DNA from 3 places in the uncultured Agrobacterium sp. genome. Region 2 is predicted to be linked to each of the others. Evidence: riboswitches for the same ligand, from Rfam matches in the RefSeq annotation. Region 2 holds a riboswitch; each other region holds the start of a gene.
What was found. A riboswitch is a leader RNA that binds a small molecule or an ion and turns the genes downstream of it on or off. The one in region 2 is predicted to bind cobalamin.

Region 1: it holds a riboswitch for cobalamin, as region 2 does, so the genes downstream of both, QZ869_RS15625 (DUF1636 family protein) here and QZ869_RS04685 (ABC transporter substrate-binding protein) in region 2, are expected to answer to the same signal.
Region 3: it holds a riboswitch for cobalamin, as region 2 does, so the genes downstream of both, QZ869_RS07825 (CbtB domain-containing protein) here and QZ869_RS04685 (ABC transporter substrate-binding protein) in region 2, are expected to answer to the same signal.

Annotation. Positions count from the first base shown of each region.
Region 1 is NZ_CAJYTV010000017.1:85,667-90,705, forward strand. It holds gene cbiB (adenosylcobinamide-phosphate synthase CbiB) at 1-134, shown strand, start outside; gene QZ869_RS15615 (cobyric acid synthase) at 121-1,578, opposite strand; gene cobO (cob(I)yrinic acid a,c-diamide adenosyltransferase) at 1,582-2,199, opposite strand; cobalamin riboswitch at 2,322-2,535, shown strand; gene QZ869_RS15625 (DUF1636 family protein) at 2,650-3,075, shown strand; gene cobW (cobalamin biosynthesis protein CobW) at 3,069-4,106, shown strand; gene cobN (cobaltochelatase subunit CobN) at 4,113-5,039, shown strand, end outside.
Region 2 is NZ_CAJYTV010000006.1:25,257-30,295, reverse strand. It holds gene QZ869_RS04695 (asparaginase domain-containing protein) at 1-534, shown strand, start outside; gene QZ869_RS04690 (glucose/quinate/shikimate family membrane-bound PQQ-dependent dehydrogenase) at 637-2,976, shown strand; cobalamin riboswitch at 3,112-3,334, shown strand; partial or broken gene QZ869_RS04685 (ABC transporter substrate-binding protein) at 3,587-4,546, shown strand; gene QZ869_RS04680 (iron ABC transporter permease) at 4,551-5,039, shown strand, end outside.
Region 3 is NZ_CAJYTV010000009.1:121,167-126,205, reverse strand. It holds gene QZ869_RS07840 (type 1 glutamine amidotransferase family protein) at 1-274, shown strand, start outside; gene QZ869_RS07835 (hypothetical protein) at 336-656, opposite strand; gene QZ869_RS07830 (CbtA family protein) at 658-1,365, opposite strand; gene QZ869_RS07825 (CbtB domain-containing protein) at 1,377-1,559, opposite strand; cobalamin riboswitch at 1,703-1,911, opposite strand; gene QZ869_RS07820 (cytochrome c) at 1,966-2,889, opposite strand; gene QZ869_RS07815 (cytochrome c) at 2,968-3,399, opposite strand; gene QZ869_RS07810 (LysE family translocator) at 3,591-4,226, opposite strand; gene QZ869_RS07805 (metallophosphoesterase) at 4,464-5,039, opposite strand, start outside.

The sequences.
Region 1 (5,039 bases), on a different contig from region 2:
CGCGCTTCATGGGCGAAGGCGGGCGTCGGGATTTGACCGCCGCCGATATTCGTCAGGCTCTGAAGCTTGCGCGTATCGCGGATGGCCTGCTGATCGGCTTCTTTGGTCTTATGGTATTGCTTATCTGGCGATAGAGAGCAGCGCGTCTAGATCGAGATGGCGCTCCATGTGGTCGGCCAGCCGGTCCAGCACCGCATCCACCTGCGCTTCGTAATTCAAGGCCGAGCGGTGCCCGCCAAGCCGTTGCAGCCAGGCGCTACGCTGTCCGTCATCGGAAAACAGGCCATGGACATAGGTGCCGAAAACACGGCCATCGGCGGATATGGCGCCATCGACATGGTTGCCGATCGTGGAGAAGGGTCGTTCGCAATCGACACCTTTAGTCACACCCACATGCATTTCATAGCCGGAGAACGCCTCGCCGTCGAAGCTTCGCCCTTCGACCGAGACCAGCCGCTTGTCTCCGGTCAGCACCGTCTCGACGTTTAGAAGCCCCAGCCCTTCCACGGTCGATGGCGGCCCTTCGATGCCGTCCGGGTCCGATAGGGTCGCTCCAAGCATCTGGTATCCTCCACAGAGGCCCAGAATCATTCCGCCGCGGCGAAGATGCGCCTTGATGTCTATGTCGAACCCGGCCTGCTTCAGGACGGCCAGATCGGCAATCGTCGCTTTCGATCCGCACAGCAAAATAAGGGCGCAATCGCCAGGAATGGCGGTTCCGGGACGCACGCGGATCAGTTCGACATCCGGCTCCATATCCAGCGGGTCGAGATCGTCGAAATTGGAGATGTGCGGCAGGATCGGCATGGCGATGCGGATCCTCGCGCCCGGTTTCGTTTGGGCTTCGCCAGTCAGTCCCAGCGCATCTTCGGCGGGCAGCCGTGCGGCGTCGGCAAAGTGCGGCAGAAGGCCGATGGACGTCCAGCCGGTGTGGTCTGCGATAATATGCATCCCCTCCTCGAACAGCGAGGGATCGCCGCGAAAACGATTGACGATGAAGCCTTCGATCATCCTCGCGTCGTCTGCATCCACCACCGTCTTCGTGCCGACGAGACTGGCGATCACCCCGCCTCGGTCGATATCACCGATCAAGATCACCGGAACATTGGCGGCGCGGGCAAAACCCATATTGGCAATGTCATTGGCACGCAGATTGACTTCCGATGCGCTGCCGGCACCTTCGACCAAAACCAGATCGGCATTGGCCTTCAGATGCTCGAAGCTTTCCAGCACGTGCAGCATCAGCCCCGCTTTCATGTGCTGGTACTCTGCCGCCTTGGCGTTGCCGAGGATTTTGCCCTGTACCACCACCTGCGCGCCGGTTTCGCTCTGGGGCTTCAAAAGAACCGGGTTCATGTGCACCGAGAGCGGAACATTTGCCGCCCGCGCCTGCAAGGCCTGCGCCCGACCGATCTCGCCACCATCCGCAGTCACCGCGGCATTGTTGGACATATTCTGCGGCTTGAAGGGCAGGACCGAAAGTCCGCGACGGGTAAAGGCACGCGCCAGACCCGCCACCATCAGCGACTTGCCGACATCCGAGCCGGTTCCCTGAAACATGATGGATCTGGCGACCATGGATCAGAACTCGATGCCGGACTGGGCTTTGACGCCCGCCTTGAAGTGATGCTTCACCAGCGTCATCTCCGTCACCATGTCTGCTGCCTCGATCAGCGGCGGCTTGGCATTGCGCCCGGTCACGATGATGTGCAGATCGGGACGGCGTCTCTGCAAAGTGGCGACAACGTCCGTCAGATCCAGATAATCGTAGCGAAGCGCGATATTCAATTCGTCCAGAACCAAAAGACCGATCGTCTCATCGGCCATCAGGAGCTTTGCTTCCTCCCAGGCCTTGGTCGCCGCGGCGATATCGCGCTTCAGGTCCTGAGTGTCCCACGTGAAACCTTCGCCCATGGTGCGCCATTCCACCCGGTCACCAAAAAGCATCAGCGCCTGCTGTTCACCGGTCGACCACGCGCCCTTGATGAACTGGACGATACCAACGCGTCGGCCCGTGCCGAGCATGCGCAGCGCAAGGCCGAAGGCTGCAGTGGACTTGCCCTTGCCAGGGCCGGTATTGACCATCAATAGACCCTTCTCGATGGTCTTCTCGGCCACTTCCGCATCCTGCACGCTCTTGCGGTTCACCATCTTCTCGCGGTGGCGGGCGGCGTCACTGTCGCTGATCTCGCGTGTCATGATGTCCACGTCCTTCCGAGCCTGTTTTGGAAGCGGCGACTATAGTCAAAACGCCCTTCTCGGCAATGGCACCGAGAGCATCGCTCAAGAATCCGCGCATTGACCGCAAGCCAGCTTGCCCGTAAAGGTAAGGCACTGACGGTCTTTTTCCGGCAACGGGAAAAGCTAAGAGGGAACACGGTTCCGCCCACTTCTCGGGTCAATCCGTGGCTGCCCCCGCAACTGTAAGCGGCAAGCCCGCACCGTAAAGCCACTGGATTTCGATCCGGGAAGGCGGTGCAAGGGCGCCTATTCAAGCCGCAAGCCAGGAGACCTGCCGTTCCAGAAAAAACGTCTGCCGGGCGGGGTGCTCCGGTCAGTCAGTTCCGCCGAATATCGGTTTGCGCTGTCTCGCATTCCGTCTTTGGCACCGCACCCCTTGCATGTTTTAACAGCGGAAGCGGGCTCGGTTTGGATATTACAGCGACATCGTCTCGGACGGAAGGATCGACCGAAAAGCAGAAAGCTCCCGGTCTGGTTGTTTATGTCTGCCGCAGTTGCCGTAGTGAGGCAGAACCGAATGCCGAGCCGCGCCCCGGCGCGCTGCTGGCAGAGGCGGCGATCGCGCTTGGTGCGGAAGCCGATATCGAGGTACGCAGCGTCAACTGCCTTGCCAATTGCAAGCGTGGTGCCAGTGCCGCGATGCGCAGTGCCGATGGCTGGTCTTACGTCTTCGGCGGGCTGACGCCCGATCATGCCGATGATCTGATCACCGGCGCGCGCCTGCTTGAAAGTTCCACCGATGGCCTGATGCCTTGGCGCGGGCGTCCGGACAGCTTGAAGCGCGGCATGGTCGCGCGCATTCCCCCTTTGAATTTCCTCGAGGAGACATCATGACCACGCTAGAGCGCGTTCCCTGCACCATCGTCACCGGCTTTCTGGGCGCCGGCAAAACCACGCTGCTGCGCGGCCTTTTGGAAAAGCTCGATGGCAAGCGTCTGGCGATTATCGTCAATGAGTTCGGCGATGTCGGCATCGATGGGGACATCCTCAAGGGCTGCGGCATCGAAAGCTGCCCGGAAGAAAACATCGTCGAGCTTGCCAATGGCTGCATCTGCTGCACAGTCGCGGATGATTTTCAGCCGGCCATCGAGCAGATTCTGAGCCGTCAACCGCGGGTCGATCATATCCTGATCGAGACCTCCGGTCTTGCGCTGCCCAAGCCACTGGTCCAGGCCTTCCAATGGCCGGCGATCAAGAGTCGCGTCACCGTCGACGCGGTCGTTGCCGTTGCCGATGGTGCGGCACTTGCCGAAGGCATGGTGTCGCATGACATGGACGCGCTCGCCGCCCAGCGCGCCAATGACGAAGCGCTCGACCATGACGATCCGGTCGAGGAAGTCTTCGAAGATCAGATCGCCTGCGCCGACCTGATCGTGCTGACCAAGGCCGATCTTCTCGATGCCGAAGGTCTGGAGCGTGCCAAGGCGCATATCGGCGAGCATCTGCCAAAGGCCGCCAAGATCGTCGTTGCTTCCCACGGCCAGATCGATCCTGCCGTGCTGATCGGGCTTGGGCTGGCAGTCGAAAACGATATCGAAAACCGCCATACCCATCATGATGAGGAAGAGGACCACGATCACGACGAATTCGACAGCTTCGTGGTCGAACTCGGTGCGGTGTCCGATCCGGAGGCCTTGGCAGAACGTATCGCCCAGACCGCGGCGTCTGAGAACGTTCTGCGCATCAAGGGTTTCGTCGAAGTCTCGTCCAAGCCCATGCGCCTTCAGGTTCAGGCCGTCGGCGCGCGCGTCAATCACTATTTCGACCGCCCCTGGGCCGCAGGCGAAGTACGCCGTTCGGCGCTCGTCGTGATCGGTGAAAAGGGCCTCAACCGCGAGAAGATCGAACAGATGCTGGCGGCCTGACGCGTCATGCATATCCTCGCCACCACATCATCGTCTCTGGACGACCTGATCGAGCCGGTTGATCTCAACCAGCCGCAGGCGGATGTGGTGGTGTTGTCGTTCTCCTCAAGCGACCTTGCCGGTTTGCAGCGGGCATGGCCGGAGGGCTCCGGCGTCTCACTCAGCGTCGCCAATCTGTCCGAGCTTCGCCATCCCATGTCGGTCGATCTCTGGATCGAAAAGACTGCGGAGCATGCCAAGCTGATCCTTATCCGGATTCTGGGTGGCGCGGATCGCTGGCGCTACGGCGTTGATCAGCTGGCAATGATGGCGCGCCGGCGCGGCATCAAGCTCGTGCTTCTGCCAGGCGAATGCAGCGAGCGCGATGAAAAGCTCGAAGCGCAATCGACGGTCGATCAGGGCCAGCTTGGCTCCGTCCTCTCCTTCTTCCGGCAAGGCGGGCAGCAGAACATGCGTCGTCTTTGCGAAGGCCTCACCGCTTTTGCCAAGGAAGGCGTCTGGCCGGATGTCGAGCCGGAGCCGCTGCCGAAATCCGGCTTCTATATCCCAGACCTTGGCGTGGTCGATCTTGCTCAAGCGCTCTCCGCTTTTCCGCCAGAAGCTCCAAAGCTGCCCATTCTCTTTTACCGTTCCATGCTTCTGGCAGCCGATGCCGCGCCCATCGATGCGCTGTTTGAGGCCCTGAAGCACCGCGGCTTTGCCCCCCTGCCGATTTTCGTCAGTGGCTTGAAGGATGGTGAGGCGATACGGTTTCTGGAAGACACGCTGGCGCCGCTGAAGCCTGTGGCCATCATCGCGGCAACGGCCTTTGCCAGCCAGACAGATGAGCATGGCAAAAGCCTGTTCGACCGGCTTGGTGTGCCGGTGTTCCAGGTCATCATGGCAACCACGCGGCGCGATGCCTGGGCCGATAACATGCGCGGCCTAAACCCG
Region 2 (5,039 bases):
AAAGACGCCTCCAATATCGACAAGGGCGTGCTGCTCTCCTTCGGCGGAAAGCTTCTTCCCGTGTGGGGGCTTTACAAGCGCTCGGCAGACGATGCGGATGCTTTCGATCTTGCAGGGCCCGCGATCCATTCTCAAAGTCCCCGTCTCTCGGTGCCCATCGATGCCATCCGCGTCGATATCGTCGCCATCCATCCCGGTTGCGATGCAATCCATATCGAGGCTAGCCTCAATGCAGGCGCGAGAGGCATCGTCCTATCCGCGCTTGGCTCGGGCAACGCTAATCCCCGCATTGTAGAGGCCGTGCGACGCTGTAGCGAAAGAAACGTTCCGGTCGTGGTGTCCAGCCGCGTGCCCGTCGGACAACTTTTGGCAGGTTACGGTGGTGGCGGTGGAGGTCATGACATGGGCAATGTTGGGGCGCTTCATTCGACCACCTTAAGGCCCGGTCAGGCGCGAATTCTGCTCGCCAGCCTGCTTGCATCATCGGCCAGCCGCGAGGAAATGGTGCGTGCTTTCAACGACTTTCGCGGTTGAAAATCACGCCGGGTAACACAGAAGTGGCAAAAATGTGTCCGGCGTGGAACCGAACCTGTCCCACCCTGTTAAGCATGCAGGGAGATTAACAGGGGACTTTTCATGGCGGTTACTGTCACTGCTGTCGCTCTGACTCTTATGGGTCTGGCGCTCTTCGGTTTTGGATCTCAACTCGTGATGCTTGGCGGCAGCGTCTATTACGCGCTCGCCGGACTTTCCTTCGTGATCACGGCGATCCTTCTTTTCAAACGAAACAAGGCGGCGCTCCACTTCTATGCGCTCTTTGTACTTGCGACGCTCGGTTGGGCAGTATGGGAAGTCGGTCTCGACTGGTGGCAGCTTGGCCCGCGTGGCGGTTTGATCATCGTGATCGGCATCTGGTTGCTCATGCCCTGGATCCGCAAGCCGCTCGGCTTTGTAAGCCCGACAGGCATCCGGTATGGCGCCAACGCCGTACCGCTGCTGGCAGCCGTGATCATCTCCATGGGTGTCGCCGCCGTATCGATGACGCAGGATCCCCACGACCAGGAGGGCAACCTGCCGACCGAGGTCGTCAACAGCGCGCCCTCCTATGGGAATACGGTTCCGGACAACGAGTGGCACCAGTATGGCCGCACATCATACGGCCAGCGCTATTCGCCGCTGACACAGATCACAACTGCCAATGTTGGCGATCTGAAGGAGGCTTGGCGGTATCAGACGGGCGACGTTAAATTGCCGGACGACGTTGGTGAAACGACCTATCAGGTCACGCCCCTCAAGGTTGGCAAGACCCTTTTCCTTTGCACGCCACACAATTGGGCTATCGCCATCGATGCGGCAACCGGCAAGGAAAAATGGAAATACGATCCGAACGTGGGCTTGAATCCTGATCGCCAACACCAGACCTGCCGCGGTGTAACCTATTATGCCGATACTGCCGCGCAGGCAGGCGCCGAATGCTCTGCTCGCGTTTATCTGCCGACATCCGATGCGCGTCTGATCGCGCTGGATGCCGAAAGCGGCAGGATCTGCACGTCCTTCGCCGACAATGGTGTTCTACATCTCGAAGCTGGCATGAAGTACGATCCGGCCGGCTATTACTATTCAACTTCGCCGCCGGCTATTGCAGGTAACAAGATCATCATCGGTGGTGCGGTCAACGATAACTATTCGACCAAAGAGCAGTCCGGCGTCATTCGTGCGTTCGACGTCAACAGCGGCGAGTTGCTTTGGAATTGGGACTCCGGAAACCCTACCCAGACCCAACCGCTTCCGCCGGGTCAGACCTATACGACCAACTCTCCCAACAGCTGGTCCGTATTCAGCGTCGATGAAGCGCTTGGGCTCGTCTACATCCCTCTGGGAAATCAGGTTCCTGACCAGCTCGGAATGGGTCGGAGCGAGAGTGTAGAAAAGTACTCGTCCTCTATCGTGGCCCTTGATGTGAACACTGGACAGGACCGCTGGGTCCGTCAGACGGTGCATCATGATCTCTGGGACATGGATGTGCCGGCGCAGCCAGTCCTGCTCGACATCACCAAGCCCGATGGGCAGTCCGTCCCAGCGCTGGTCGGACCGACGAAGCAGGGCGATATCTATGTGTTGGACCGGCGCACCGGCGAGCCGATCTTGCCGGTGACCGAAGAGCCGGCACCTGGCGGTGCGATCCCGGAAGATTTCTCCTCACCGACGCAGCCTACTTCGGCGCTCTCTTTCAAGCCGGAGCCATTACAAGAAAAGAACATGTGGGGTGTGTCGCTGTTCGACCAGCTCGCCTGCCGCATCAAGTTCCATGAGCTGAATTATGAAGGTCGCTACACGCCGCCATCGCTGAAGGGCTCGCTCATCTATCCAGGTAATTTTGGTACCTTTAACTGGGGTAGCGTCGCTGTCGATCCCGAGCGACAGATCATGTTCGGAATGCCGACCTATCTAGCCTTCACCTCACAGCTTGTTCCGCGCGATCAAGTCCCGCCCAAGGCTCAGGATGAGAAAGGCAGCGAGCAGGGGCTGAACCGCAATGACGGCGCGCCCTACGCGGTCTTGATGGGTCCATTCCTGAGCCCGATCGGTATACCCTGTCAGGCTCCGCCATGGGGCTACGTCGCCGGTGCGGATCTCAGAACCGGCAAGATCGCCTACAAGCACAAGAACGGCACCGTCTACGACATGACACCGCTGCCGCTTCCATTCAAGGTCGGCGTGCCGGGTATCGGCGGCCCGATGATCACCAAGGGCGGGGTTGCTTTCCTCGGTGCGGCCGTCGACAATTATCTGCGTGCCTATGATCTAACCAGCGGCAAGCAGCTTTGGGAGGCACGGCTGCCGGCAGGTGGGCAAGCGACGCCCATGACCTACGCTCTTGAGGACGGCAAGCAATATGTCGTCATGGTTGCCGGCGGTCATGGGTCGGTTGGTACCAAGCCCGGCGACTATGTCATCGCCTATACGCTGCCATAAACAGCGACATTCACTTGAAGCGCTTCGATGGCCGGAAACCCGTTTCCGGCCATTTTGTATTTCGAGTGGACAAAATCCCATCGCACTAAAACGTAATAATATTACATACATTCGCTTGACGGATATCTGGAAATAGTTCTATCTGCCTGCGACGGTTCCAAGCGAGAGATTGCGAGGAATAATAGGGAACGCGGTGCGGAGATGTCTCCAATGCCGTGGCTGCCCCCGCAACTGTAAGCGGATTGTCGAGCACTCGTGGCGCATTCACCTGCGTCAGGCCACTGCGATCTCATCGTGGGAAGGCAGGCAAGACGATCATCCGTGAGCCAGGAGACCTGCCGTCGTCTGTTCATTCCAAAGTCACGGGCGGGGATGCCCTGGAGAGGAAACGCCATGATTGTTATCTGCGCCAAACAGCGCTTACATCCGTCTGTCTATTTCCCGGTTTCCGATCGTCCCACGGCTGTGGTTGGCGAATGAGTGTTTCACTCAATAACGGCGTTTGCGTGTGGGCAGCGTCAACGATTTCGGGGACCATCGGACCATGACACTTCATTTCACAGGCGCATTTCTTGGCGCAGTTCTTGCCGCTATATCTCTTTTGCCGAATGCAACGGAGGCTGCGGAAACCAGCTATCCACTGACGTTGAAAAATTGCGGCAGGGACGTCACCTTCACCCATGCTCCCAAGCGCACGGTGTCTTTAGGGCAGAGTTCGACGGAGATACTCTATCGTCTGGGGCTTGCAGACAAGGTTGTCGGCACTGCCGTCTGGGTTGGCCCGGTGATCAAGGGCTATGAGGAGGCAAATGACAAGGTGGAGCGTCTGGCCGATAACGATCCGAGTTTCGAAAGCGTTCTTGGCAAAAAGCCCGATCTCGTTACCGCGCAATTCCAATGGCATGTCGGCCCCGAGGGCGTCGTCGGCAAGCCCGAACAGTTCGAAGAACTGGGCATTCCGGTCTACGTCTCGCCTGCAGATTGCACGGGCAAGGATAATGCTGGCGGCGGAGATGGCGTCAGGCACTCGGTCTTCACCATGGAGCAGATCTACCAGGAAATCGGAGAACTCTCGCAGATCTTCAACGTGAAGGATCGCGGCGACGCACTGATTGCCGAGTTGAAAAGCCGCGAAGAGACGGCGCGCAAGAAGATCGTTTCCGCCAACGGAAAGGTATCTGCTGTATTCTGGTTCTCCAGCGCCGAAGGCGATATCGATCCCTACGTCGCGGGCAAGAACGGTGCGCCTGGCTATATCATGTCGGCGCTTGGCATCAGAAATGTCATCGAGAGCCAGGAAGAATGGCCAACTGTTGGCTGGGAGACCATTGCCAAGTCCAATCCGACCATCATCGTTGCCGCGAGCATGGACCGCCGCCGCTACCCGGCAGACGACATTGCCGTAAAAGAGAAGTTCCTGAAGCAAGATCCTGTCACGAGCCTCATGCCGTCCGTGAAGGATAACCGTATCGTCGTCATGGACGCTCAGGCGATGAACCCGACGATCCGCACGATCGAAGGGATTGAGGTGCTGGCTGACCAGATCGGTCAACTCGGCTTGGCGAAGTAAACGGATGCCCGGTCCCTTGCTGTATGTCCGCGCTGCCATCATTGCAGCTGCGTGTCTTCTGGCGGCGCTGTGGCTCGGAGCCTCAATCGGCGAAACCTCCATGCCGATGGAGGTTGTCGCCAAGGCGGTGGCCAATCGTCTTTGGCACGCTGGCTATCCATTGGATGCGATCGATGAAGGGATCATCTGGAACTATCGCCTGAGCCGCGCCGTGGTCGCCGCCTGTTGTGGGGCAGCTCTTTCCGTTTCGGGCGTCGTGCTGCAATCGCTCCTGCGCAATCCTCTGGCGGATCCATACATTCTTGGTATCTCCGCCGGGGCATCGACAGGCGCCGTCGGTGTTGCGATACTCGGCTTTGGTGCAGGCTTGCTCACCATGCCGCTCGGTGCCTTTCTCGGAGCGCTCGTCGCATTCGCACTTGTGAGCCTCCTGGCGCTGAGGGCAGGGCGCGGTAACAGCGCAATCATCCTGGCCGGCGTCGCCGGGTCGCAA
Region 3 (5,039 bases), on a different contig from region 2:
AGGGATCTGCGCCGCCGCGAGTGCGCTAGCAGGCACCGGCATCCTGAACCACGTTGCGCACACGGGGAACTCGCTGGAATCGCACCAGCGATATGACGCTTATGATGGGTCAGTGCTTTATCGCGACCAGCCGAGGGCTGTCAGTGACAAGGGCATCGTCACCGCGCCCGGCAACTCGCCGGTGAGCTTCGCGACAGAGGTATTGGAAGCCCTTGGTCTCTGGGCACCGGAAGCCGAAAGCGAACTTTCGGTGTTTTCCGCAGAGCATCGATAGGGCGCCATGCCTCTCTCTGAAGCCACAAAGGCCGCTCTGTGCAAGTCCACTCATCGTGCTTTCAACGGTCCAGAACACGGCAGAGGCGCGCCGGTCCTTGCGCGTCTTCCACCGCCATGGCGCGGCGTAAATCACGGCTGTTGATGTGGAGGCTTCGGTCGGATGGAATTGTCATCCGCTCGATCTTCTTGCGCGCAGCATCGAGAAAAGCGTCCCGGTTTTCCAGGAAGTAAGCCCGGCACGTCTGCGCTGTCGGCGCCTCTTGCAGGAGCGCCTTGAAGGCAAGACGATGCATGGCGCAAAGCGCGCCATGACCGGGAACCGGAAAACGCAGGCAATCGAGCTCATCGCTCCAGTCGGCTGCGTTTCCCCCTGTGATCATCTTACTTTGCAGCTTCGAAACGCTTGAGGAACAGGCCACTCAACGAGCCGAGGATCAGCCAGAAGACGAAGCTGGTAACGGTGGCGAGAACGACGAAGCGGCGTTCCAGCGGCAGAGGTGCCAGCGCGTGTTCACCTGTAGGCGGCAACGGCGCACCGACGACATGCGGCGCAACAATCAGCACGACAGCAAGGATCACCGCCCAAGGCTCTGAACGGCGAAACGCAAGAAGCGCAATGCCACCGGCCGTGGCGGCCGCGGTTGCAATCCACCAGATCTGGCGCGCACCGAGATCGGCCGCCGGGCTTCCCGGCAGTTCCGGCGGCAGGCCGATCATCGGAGCCAACATCACGGTGGCAAAGCCCGCAAGCCCCCAGAAAAGCCCCTCGCGCCAGCCACCCTGAGCGCCGCGAAGCGAGATCAGGCCAGTGAGCACGAGCGCATAGCCGATGGCAGTCAGCACATTGGCGGCCACGGTGTAGGCGTTACGCTCGAACCCATCGGCGGGGGCCCAAGCTTCAGCGTCGTGGTGGTGATCGGCTGGTGTGGCGGCATCATGCGAATGGTCTGCTTCGCTGCCGGCACCCTCGAACGTTTCCGCCTGGAGAATGAGCGGCGTTGTGCCAACCGCTTGCATGGCACTGACGGCCAGTCCGGTAATCAGGCCGACGAGCACAGCGGTAAAAACGATATTCCTGAAAAACGACATCTCAGTTCCCCTCAATGGCAGGGGAAGGCATTGGCGTGGCGCGTATCATGCGCCGCATTATGCATGGCCTCGACATGCGAGAAGCCGACGAAACCGACGATAAACAGTCCGAGCGCTACAGCGGTCAGGGCTTGAAGGAGTTTCGAAGTCATTGAGGAAACGGCGCTCGACGCCGTGTTCTGTTGGATAGACATGGTGACCCTCTTTTTCAGCGGCGCGCTGTTTTCAGGCAGCCGGACGCACGCGTTCAACATTCACCACGGGGAAAGACAAACAGGGCTTTTCGGACGGATGATTCCTGCCCGAAAACCGTGCTCTTCCGGACACCCCGCCGGCATTGACGACACTTCGTGATGGCAGGTCTCCTGGCTCGCGGGTCGTAGCTTTGAAAACGCCTTCCCGATGCAAAAAACAGCATCAGTGGCTTTCGTTTTCAGGCTCGCCGCTCACAGTTGCGGGGGCAGCCACGAATGAGAGCGAAGCTCCTATCGTGTTCCCTTTTCACTTTCCGGCAGGACCGGAAAGACCATCACCTGTCTGTTATCAGTCAGAGGTTGTGTAGAGTCAATGCGAGAAGCGCCGCCTCCCGCATTCAGGATTTCAGCGCGCCGGAACTGCCTTGAGATAAGCGGCGATCGCATTGCGGTCATCGGTAGAAAGCTTCGCCATGTTTTGCTGCACCTTGACCATGGAGCCGCCGACACTGTCGAACTCCGGCGTGAAGCCGGTCTCGAGGTAGTTGGCGATATCTGCTGCCGTCCAGGAGCTGATGGCCTGCGAGCCGGGCGTGATATCGGGGATCGTTCCCTCGCCTTCCGGGTTGGGGCCGCCCGCCAGCCACTTGTCCTTGATCAACCCGCCAAGTGCCGTGCGTGGCGTATGGCATTCGCCGCAATGGCCTGGACCTTCCACCAGATACTGGCCGCGTGCGACATCGGCGCTGGCATTGTCATTGGCAAGCTGCACGCGCGGCGCACCCTTGTCAAAATAGAGGAACTTCCAGCCACCGAGAGCCAGTCGCATGTCGAGCGGGAATGGTAGATCGTGGGCAGGCGCATCATTGGTGCTGGTGGGCAACGTCTTCAGATAGCCGAAGAGGTCGTTGATGTCCTGCGCAGTCATGCGGGCGTAGGACGTATAAGGGAAGGAGGGATAGAGATGTTCGCCATTCTTTCCAACGCCTCTGGTCATGGCGTCACCGAATTCGGCCACTGTCCAGCTGCCGATACCGTGCTGAGGATCTGGCGAGATGTTGGGAACGTGAAAAGTGCCGAAAGGGCTCGGTAAGGCCTGGCCGCCGGAAAGCGTTTTCACGGCGTCTCCGGTCGCATCCGGGGCGGCGTGGCAGCTTGCGCATCCGCCTGCCCAAAACAGAGTCTCGCCATTGGCAAGATCCGGCTCGCCCAGATTGGCCCAGTGGCTTGGTGGTTGGCGCTCAGGTGCCGTCACCCACATGAAGATACCGAAACCGGCAATCCCCGCGACCGCAATGCCGCCTGCCAGCTTTGCCCATATGGATGCCATCCGCCTCTCCGCCTAATCGATAAAACATCAAAAAAAAGAATAGCCCGCCGCTGAACCGGCGGGTGTGTCTTCGTCGTCTTACTTCTTCAGACGATAGGCCTGATGGCAGGAGCTGCAATCGGCGCCGAGCGTCTTCAGGGCAGCACCCGTGCTGGCCTGATCAGTCGGCAACTGTGCGAGCACCGCGTCAGCATCGGCGCCAAGCTTCTCAGACTTCGCCTTGAAGTCGGCGAAGTTCTGCCAGATGGCAGGCGACGCTGCACCGCCTTCGGAGCCCGCCGGGAACTGGTCCGGGAATGCCTTGGCGTTGGTGCTGATGGTGGTGACAGCGGTCTTCACGGTCTCGGCGTCGTACGGCTTTTCGCCCTTGGCGATCGCGCCGAGTGCGCCCATGGCGCCACCGATCTGCTTCATCAAGCCTTCGCGCTTTTCAACTTCGCCGGCCGCGGACACCGCTCCGGCGCAAAGACAGCCTATAAGAATGGATGCGGCAATCGTCTTGAATTTCATGCTCTCTCTCCTTGTTCCGGTGTCACCGGAGGGTGGTTGTTCGCCGTCCCGCATCGATCTCACGACACGCGCATGCGTGCCGGGCGGCACACCGAGTCGAACAGAGATGAAGATGCAGGCTACACGTGGCAAAAAGAAGTCACATTCAGGTGATTTTCCAAAGGAAAATCAGGTACCTAAACTTGTCTTTTTCAGTTTCCTTTCAACCCTTCCCAAAGTGTGAAGACGGCAACTAAAATCAGCAGCAGCCCGGCGATCCTACCGATGAGAATTGTCGCTCTAGGGGATGACACCAGAAAATCACGACTTTTGCCAGCGGTTAGCGCCAGCGTGCCATAGACGGCCAGTTGAGTCCCAGCAGTCATCAGCCCCATGACGATGCCTTGAACCCATATCGGACCATAGGCGGGTTTGAGAAATTGAGGGTAGACAGCCATCATGAAGAGATAGGCTTTCGGGTTGCTGAGGCAGGTAATGACTCCGCGCCGAAAGGCCCGCCAGGCGGAAGCGCTAGCACTGACCTCATCTGCTTCGATCACAATCGAGCTTCGTATCAGGCTGAACCCGATCCAGATCATATACGCCGCACCGAAGATCATCAGCGGCGTGAAAAGAACGGGAATGAGCGTCGCCAGAAGGGCAATGCCGATGGCGCCATAGAGTGAATGCACCGCTCCACCTGCGATGATGCCGGATGTCGCGGCAAGCCCGACGCGTCTCCCGCCAGTCAAGGAACTGGCCAGGACGAGGAGCATATCTATTCCTGGCAGCATGATGATACCAAAGAGCAGCGTGAAATAGAGCCAGAGGTTTTCAGTATAGGTCATGTCGGTCCGGACACATGGCGCGGAGAGAGGATCGAGAGAAATTCTCGAAACCTTATCCACCCGGTGGAGGGACTGTATCAAATGAATAAGTGTGGTGGATTCAACTCGCTGACGAGAGGCTTTTCAAAGCTTGTCGTGATCTCTCAGGTCATCTCATAAATTTTATTTTTATCGCATGTCGGCAGCGCAAAACCTCTGCACACTTTTGCACAACACGCTTTAGCGCGCATCGTTCGCTCAAAACACCAGAACGCGGCTCGTCTCGCGGCCAAAACCACGAATGGCGATGCGATCCGGATAGACGTCGGCGATCGCAAAGGCATTTTGGTCCAGCGTGTCCACCATGCCTTTGATGTTGACGAAATGGGTATTGCCGATCGCGCCGTAATTGCCTTCATGATTGTGCCCGCAGAACCACGCCTTGACGCTGTGGTGGGCTGCAAGCAGTTTCAGCACTTCGGGGGCATCCCACATATTATGCGCGTTCTCCGGAAAGAGCGGATAGTGGCAGAACAGAACGACATGTTCCTGCATGGCATCGGCCTTTGCGAGTGTCGCTTGTAGCCAGGAAAGTTGCTCATCGCTGAACGAGCCGTTCCAATCCTGCGCATTCAAAGCCCCGGCCTGCCGCAATGCCTCCAGGCGCATCTTTGCAAGCTCTCGACGGGGGTCGCCCAGCGGAGGCGCGAAGGTGCTGACATCATTGCCATCGAGCACGATGAAGCGGAATTCACCGAGACTGAAGTCATGCCATCTGGCCGGCATGCCGAGCCGCTCATGAACCCTTGCCAAATGCTCAGGCTCGACGGCGAA